DNA from 2 places in the Sporosarcina sp. P25 genome. Region 2 is predicted to be linked to the other one. Evidence: predicted binding sites of a transcription regulator. Region 2 holds the regulator's gene; the other holds the start of a gene.
What was found. Region 2 encodes NrdR, which represses ribonucleotide reductase genes. Its sites were predicted from a motif close to AACACNATATATNGTGTT; they were not measured.
Positions count from the first base shown of each region.

Region 1: the regulator NrdR is predicted to act here: its motif matches at 1,953-1,970, upstream of CSV70_RS10825 (vitamin B12-dependent ribonucleotide reductase).

Region 1 is NZ_PDYV01000011.1:54,487-58,707, reverse strand. Features, by position in the region: gene CSV70_RS10840 (AAA family ATPase) at 1-412, opposite strand, end outside; gene CSV70_RS10835 (rhodanese-like domain-containing protein) at 473-868, opposite strand; gene CSV70_RS10830 (lipoate--protein ligase family protein) at 998-1,831, shown strand; gene CSV70_RS10825 (vitamin B12-dependent ribonucleotide reductase) at 1,996-4,221, shown strand, end outside.
Region 2 is NZ_PDYV01000004.1:29,659-33,879, forward strand. Features, by position in the region: gene coaE (dephospho-CoA kinase) at 1-192, shown strand, start outside; gene CSV70_RS04985 (glyceraldehyde-3-phosphate dehydrogenase) at 315-1,337, shown strand; gene nrdR (transcriptional regulator NrdR) at 1,453-1,920, shown strand; gene CSV70_RS04995 (replication initiation and membrane attachment family protein) at 1,954-3,315, shown strand; gene dnaI (primosomal protein DnaI) at 3,317-4,221, shown strand, end outside.

The sequences.
Region 1 (4,221 bases), on a different contig from region 2:
CCGATGGCGCGAATACAGTATGTTCTGACCAAGTAGAGCCGGTTGCGACATAATAGCTAATGTTGGCGATGGCAATTTGATGTTCAGGAAAGAATAGCAACTGATTGTCGATTGTTTCAGCACCTTGTAAGGAAAAAGCATCAGTTGATACGTCTTGTTGAATTTTTTGTGTCGGCAATGTGGCGTAAATATGACTAAGTGATTCGTAAGGCAATTGTTTACGATGAATCAACTCAGGAAGCATGGTTTCTGTATAAGAAGAAAACTCATCCACTTGGATAATTTTCCAATCAGCCGGTGAACGTTGTTGAAGTGCGTCTAGAATCGCTTCAATGACGACGCCATAATATTGATAATGTGTCAGCTTCTCGTATTGTGCGGACTGTAGTGGAATTAAAAAAGATGGTTTCATTAATTTAACACTCTCCCTATAAATAAGTAGATCCTCCTTAAAAAGGAGGATCCGCAATGATTATTTTGTTTTGATTTTACCTGACCACTTTTTAAATCCACCGCGTAGCTGGTAGATTTCTGTACAACCTTTTTTCTTCAAGAATAACGCAGCACGGCCTGTACGGCTTGTGTTTTGGTCATAAAGATAAACGGGTTTGTCGGGGCGGATTTCCTTATAGCGCTGCGTGAACTGTGTAAATGGAATATTCCGTGCACCTAAAATATGTCCAGCATCGAAATCTTTTGGTTCGCGCACGTCGATCAATTGTGCTTTGCGATAACCTTTAATAAACTCTTCTTGCGTTAATGTAGTCAATGCTTTTCCGACCCGTATGTATGTGATGACGAAATACAAAATGACCGCGAGCACAGCTGCTCCTAAAATATAATAACTCAAAAAAACTTCCCCCTTCATCAATATCTCTATTATAAAGATTATCTGGCATCAGTTCAATCCTAATGATAAAATGAAATGCGTTATTGTTTTTTTCATTGACGACTTCCTATACTATAGGTGGAGTATAAACACGAAGGAGAATAGATTATGACAAAAGCCGTATGGCATTATGTAGACTCTGGAAAATGTAGTCCTTCCTTCAATATGGCGCTCGATGAAGCGCTTCTTGACTTACATAGCCGAGGAGAAATCGGGCCAGTTCTACGTTTTTATGAGTGGGAACCCGCTACATTATCTATCGGGTACTTCCAACGTATTGAAAAAGATATCGATATGGAAAAAGTAAAAGAACTAGGGCTCGGATTTGTCCGAAGACCAACAGGTGGCCGCGGTGTCTTGCATGAACATGAGCTTACATACAGTGTCATTGTGAGCGAGCAGTATCCCGATATGCCGGAAACAGTAACCGAAGCATACCGTGTGATTTCTGGTGGATTGCTGCAAGGCTTCCGTAATCTCGGACTTCAGGCAGAGTTCTCGATTCCAGATCAAGACGTTACGGAGCAATTGCGTAGCCCAAAGAGCGGTGTTTGTTTTGATGCACCGAGCTGGTATGAACTCGTTGTCGAAGGTAAAAAGGTTGCGGGTAGTGCACAAACGCGTCAAAAAGGCGTGATTTTGCAACATGGAGCAATTTTGATGAGCTTAGATGTCGATAAATTGACGTCTATTTTCACGTATTCATCACCCGCATTGAAAGAACGTGTACGTAAAACATTACCAGACCGTGCAATTGCGATTGACCGATTGACGGACCGAGAGATTTCAGTGGAGGAATGCAAACAAGCCTTTTCTAAAGGGTTTGAAACGTCGCTCGATATTTCATTGGAACCTCTAGAATTAACGCATGAACAGCTCGCTTTAGTCCGCCAAATCGAGAAAGATAAATATGCGAATGATGACTGGAATTTTAAAAAATAAAATTGGTACTTTGGTTTTATTTTTTTTGTCGAAATGTCGTGATATCAATGATTTTATGTTTTTGAAGAATAAATGTCGATTGATATACTATTCAATATGTAGTAGATTATTTAATAAGACAAACACTATATATAGTGTTTGTAGCGTTATGAGGAGGATGTTATATGGTTACGATGTCGAAGCAAGGCGAACCGATGCTCGATAAACAACAATTGAATGAGGATATTGCGAAGTTCCCTCAAGTTCACCCGGTTACGGAGGATATGAAGCTAACACATAGTGGAGTATCGCGTCTAGTAATGATCGATCGATATTCATTTAAAGATATGGAAAAGAAGACACTGAAAGAAGGCGATTTTGTCGTTCTAACAGTGAGAGAAGATCCAAAGTTTCCCGCTCGTGGGTTAGGTTATATTACGAAACTTGATCAAGCGAACGGGAAAGCGGAGATCTGGATTGAACCAGAATATCGTTCATCAATCGACGATATAGACGAGCAGCAAAAAGGTATAGTTACACGTCCCCTTGAAGTGCTTGAGAAGCCGCTAGAAGTGTTCTACGAGCAGATTGCAAAACGTAATGCGACAGGACTTGCTTCTGTTGAAAAGACGGAAGATAGAAGAACGCAGTCGTATAACATGTTCTATGATCAGTTGAAGGCATTGAACTTCATTCCGGCTGGTCGTGTACTGTATGGCGCAGGATCAGACACGGATGTCACGTTCTTTAACTGTTATGTAATGCCGTTTGTGCCCGATTCCCGCGAAGGGATATCCGATCACCGTAAGCAAGTGATGGAGATCATGAGTCGTGGTGGCGGTGTAGGAACGAACGGTTCGACATTACGTCCACGCAACACGTTGGCACGTGGTGTCAACGGTAAGTCATCCGGATCGGTTTCCTGGTTGGATGATATTGCGAAATTGACTCATTTGGTTGAGCAGGGCGGATCAAGACGTGGGGCACAGATGATTATGTTATCAAACTGGCACCCGGACATTTATGAATTCATCATCTCCAAAATGCAGAATCCGCGAATTTTGCGCTATTTGATCGAAAACACAGAAGACGAAATGATCAAGAAGCTGGCAGATGAGAAACTGAATTTCAAACCGTTGACAGCACAAGAAGAAGCGATGTATCAAGGCATCACAAACTATAAACAAATTCCAGGTCAAGGTGGTTTTAACGCAGCGATTATCCGTGACGCTGAGCTGAAGCTGCAAGATGGCGGAACGTACACCGTTCATAATCCAGAATTCCTGACAGGAGCGAATATTTCCGTAACCTTAACGGATGACTTCATGAAAGCGGTGGAAGAAGACGCGGATTACGATTTGCGTTTCCCCGCAGTCGAAAATTATTCTCCTGAACAAATGAAGTATTATAATGAACAGTGGCATGAAGTTGGCGATGTACGCGAATGGGAACGTCTAGGTCACGAAGTGCGTGTGTATCGTACAATTAAAGCTCGTGCACTATGGGATTTAATTAATATTTGTGCAACGTATTCAGCGGAACCAGGCATTTTCTTTATTGATAATGCAAATGACGACACGAATGCAAAAGCGTACGGACAGCAAGTTGTAGCAACAAATCCGTGTGGTGAACAACCACTTGCACCATATTCTGTCTGTAATTTGGCTGCTGTCAATCTTGCTGAGATGGCAGACAAAAATACGAAGACGGTTAACTTTGAAAAGTTGAGAGAGACGGTACGGACTGGTGTACGTATGCAAGATAACGTCATCGACGCTACACCGTACTTCCTTGAAGATAATAAAGTACAAGCCCTTGGAGAACGCCGTGTAGGTCTGGGTGTGATGGGGCTTGCTGATCTTCACATCTACTGTGAAAAAGAATACGGCTCGCCTGAAGGAAATCAATTAGTGGATGAAGTATTTGAAGCAATTGCGACAACTGCTTACCGCGAATCGATTGAATTGGCGAAAGAAAAAGGAAGTTTCCCATTCCTTATTGGTCAAACGGATGAAGAAACGAAAGCATTACGTCAGGCTTTCATTAATTCTGGCTTTATGAAGCGCATGCCGGAAGATATCCGCGAATCGATTTTGGAACATGGAATCAGAAACTCTCACTTATTGACTGTTGCGCCAACTGGATCCACTGGAACCATGGTAGGGGTTTCAACTGGATTAGAGCCTTATTTCTCATTCACATATTACCGTAGCGGACGCTTAGGTAAATTCATCGAAGTAAAAGCGGCGATTGTAGAAGAGTATTTGCAGGCTAATCCTGATGCTGATCCAAATCAATTGCCTGATTGGTTTATTTCTTCAATGGAATTAGCACCGGAAGCGCATGCGGACGTGCAATGTATCATTCAGCGCTGGATCGACAGTTCGATCTCTAAAACAGTTAACGCACCA
Region 2 (4,221 bases):
ATTCAAAAGCAGAGACTGATGGCTCGCAATGAATGGACAGAACAAGAAGCGGCTGCCAGAATCGCGTCCCAGTTAGATCTGAATATCAAAGAACAGGGCGCTGACGCGGTTATTTATAACAACGATACATTGGAAGAAACCGAAAAGCAGTTGGATGCAATCCTTGAAAACTGGCAAGCTGTGCCGAGATAAATGATAGAGGGAATTAATTTGTAAATTTATTGTGTAATAGTGTTGGCATAATGATAAAATGTGTTATACTAATGAACGATTAAAGATATAAAGTATAACATACATGCAGGAGGATCCCTTTAATGACTACAAAAATTGCAATTAACGGACTCGGCCGTATTGGACGGATGGTATTCCGCCAGATTATTAAAGAAGATGATGTGAATCTAGTTGCTGTCAATGCGACATATCCAGCTGAAACGATTGCACATCTCTTGAAATATGACTCAACACACGGAGTTTTCGATGGTGAAATCGTAGCGGAAGAAAACGCGATCATTATCGACGGCAAACGTGTACAGTTAATTTCTGAGCGTGACCCTTCGAAATTACCTTGGAAAGAACTTGGTGTAGATATCGTTATAGAATCAACAGGTGTATTCAACTCACGTGACAAAGCAGCACTTCATTTGGAATCCGGTGCAAAGAAAGTAATTTTAACAGCACCAGGTAAAAATGAAGACGTAACCGTTGTGATCGGCGTGAATGACGACAAATTAGACGTTACTAAACAAAGTGTAATTTCTAATGCTAGTTGTACGACAAATTGTTTAGCGCCAGTTGCAAAAGTATTGAATGATGAATTCGGTATTGTAAATGGCTTAATGACAACTGTCCATGCATATACGAATGATCAGAAGAACCTGGACAATCCCCATAAAGACTTGCGTCGCGCGCGTTCTTGCGGAGAGTCCATCATTCCTACTTCAACAGGTGCTGCAAAAGCTTTGTCTCTTGTACTCCCTGAGCTTGAAGGAAAGATTCATGGTTTGGCATTGCGTATTCCGACACCGAATGTATCCCTTGTGGACTTGGTAGTGGACGTAGAAAAAGATGTAACGGTTGAAGAAGTGAACAACGCGTTCCGTAAAGCAGCAGAAGGCCCGATGAAAGGCATTCTTCGCTTTACTACAGAGCCTCTTGTATCGATCGATTTCAATACGACAACAGAATCCGCAACACTTGACGGCCTTTCTACTATCGTCATGGGCGATCGTAAAATCAAAGTGCTTGCTTGGTATGATAATGAATGGGGTTATTCAGCACGTGTTGTGCAATTGGCGAAAAAAGTCGCTTCTGCATTAACGGACAAAGTAACTTCTTAATGAACGAATTGGCACTTCATCTTATGGGATGAAGTGCTTTTCTGTGTCCGTTTGTTGTTGTATGGATAGTTTCTGTTATAATGAAAAGTACTAATGAAATGCGGAGGAACTAACTATGTTATGTCCAGCTTGTCACTACAACGGTACACGTGTAATAGATTCACGGCCTGCGGAAGAAAACCGCTCCATTCGACGAAGACGTGAATGCGAAAAATGTAGTTTTCGTTTCACGACTTTTGAAAAAGTAGAGCATTCTCCGTTAGTTGTCGTAAAGAAAGATAAGACGCGAGAAGAATTCAGCAGTGAAAAGTTGCTGAGAGGATTAATTCGTGCTTGTGAAAAACGTGCGGTACCGATCGAACAATTAAAAGATATCGTGGCTTCTATCGAAAAAGAACTAAGAAGCTCAGGAAATGTCGAAATAGATTCCGAACAAGTAGGAGAAATGGTGATGGAACGATTAGTGGATGTGGATGAAGTGGCATATGTACGATTTGCGTCTGTCTACCGCCACTACAAAGACATCACCATCTTTATAGACGAGTTGCAACAATTGCAAAACAGGAAAGATGAACAAGAGTAAGTTGTTGATCTAGAAGGGGAGGCGATTGTTTAAATGCTTTATACCGAGTTGCAGCCTGTCGATTCCTTCGAAGTAAAGTTAGCACATCCTTTTTCTGCGTATGATCGGCAGATGCTAACGCTATTTTATCAGCCACTTATCGGTCCCGAGGCGATCAGTCTGTTTATGACTCTTTGGACAGATGCGGAAAGCAAGGAACCGCAAGAACATACCCACTATTATTTGATGAATATGTCTTCTTTCCCACTTCAATCCATTTTTGAAGCGAGGATTTCATTGGAAGCTATTGGATTATTACGTACGTATAAGAAAAAACAAGAAATAGATAAGCGGTCTTTCCTATACGAGCTATTACCGCCGCTCGATGCATCTTCTTTCTTCAACGATCCGCTTTTGTCTACATTTTTATTCAGTAAAATCGGAGAGCAGCCCTATCGTCAGTTGCGTGACCGGTTTTTAGAGAAACCTATTGCAAAAGATGAGTATCAAGATATATCACGGACGTTTTTAGATGTCTATAAACCAGCAAGAGGCGATCAGGCGATGGAATTGACTGCAGGTATGCAATTTCAAGGGAAAAGTGAGCCTCCTGGCATACCGTTTTACGTATTGAATTTTAATTTTGATTTATTTTATAACGGACTATCCGATCAAATGATTCCTAAAGCTTCTTTGCGCTCTATTTCTCAAGAAATGATCGCGATGCTAGCTTTCTTGTATTCACTCAGTCCGCTTGATATGCAAAAAGTCGTGATGATTGCAATGGACGAAAACCATCAGCTGACAGAAGAAAAAGTTCGTAAGGCGGCTGCGGAGTTTTATAAGATGAATACATCAAAGCAACCACCAAAATTACAGTCGGTGTTTACACAACCGGTAGTCGACGAAGAGCCTAAAGAAAATATGAGTCGTGACGAAGAATTGCTATTTTATTTGGAACATACACCACCAAAAGAGATGTTACGTAAAGTAAGTAAAAAAGAACCATTCCTTGTAGATATTCAGCTTGCTGAACGATTAATCAATCTGCATAAATTCCCAGTGGGTGTCGTCAATGTCTTGCTACAATATGTCATGCTACGTAATGATGGAAAAATCACTAGTAGTTTTGTGGAACGCATTGCTTCCCATTGGGCGAATAAACAAGTAAATGATGCTAAAACAGCTTTGAAGTTATCAAGGGAAGAACATGATCAATACATGAAATGGCTTAAAGAAGGGAAGCAGTCGACACCGAGAAGTCGAAAGCCAACCCGGGAAGAAAAAGTTCCAGAATGGTTTTCCAAGCGCGATAAAAAGAATAAGAAATCCGAAAAGCCTGATGACTTCAATGTGGAAGAAGAACGCCAGAAGTTATTGAAAGAATTGGGGATTCAAGAATCAGAGGTGAAATAACATGGAACGAATTGGGGATGCGATGAAACGCGTAGTGAATGCTCCTTCATTAGCCCAGAAATACGACGAGCTTCGAACGGAAGTGATGGAAGACCCGGCTGTACAAAAATTTATTAGCGATCATTCCGATGAAGTCAATACAGAAGTGGTCAACCGCAGTCTAGGTAAATTATATGAATTCACAACGGCTTCTCACGCATGTGAGCGCTGTCCGAATCTCGATGGATGTATTAATGTCATGAAAGGCTTTGAGCCGAAATTAGTCATCTCACAGCGCCTTATTGATATTGATTACGTAGTCTGTCCAACTAAGCAGTTGGAAGATGAACGTAGAAACATCTCGAAAATGGTGAACAGTATGTACATGCCTAAAGAAGTGATGGAAGCGCGCCTGTCTGACGTGAACTTCCTCTCTGAAGATAGTCGCGTGATCGTAATGCGCGCCGCGAAAGACTTCTTGAATCAAATTGAATCTACCGGTAAAGTCCCTGAAAGAGGCTTCTATTTATTCGGTAACTTCGGTATTGGAAAATCATTCATTTTAGGTGCGTTGGCGAATGAACTGGCAACTAGACGTATACAGACTGTTGTAGTATATGTGCCGGAGTTTCTGCGTGAAATGAAGCAATCTATCCAAAACCAAACATTGGACGAAAAAATTGAGTTTGTAAAAAGGGCTCCTGTCTTGATGCTGGATGATATAGGAGCAGAAACGATGTCAACGTGGACACGCGATGAAGTGCTAGGCACGATTTTGCAGTACCGTATGGCGGAAAAGTTACCTGTATTCTTCACATCCAATTTTGATTATAATGAATTAGAACATCATCTGACAACGAGTCAGCGCGGGGAAAAAGAGCCGATTAAAGCTGCACGAATTATGGAGAGAATCCGCATGGTCAGCCA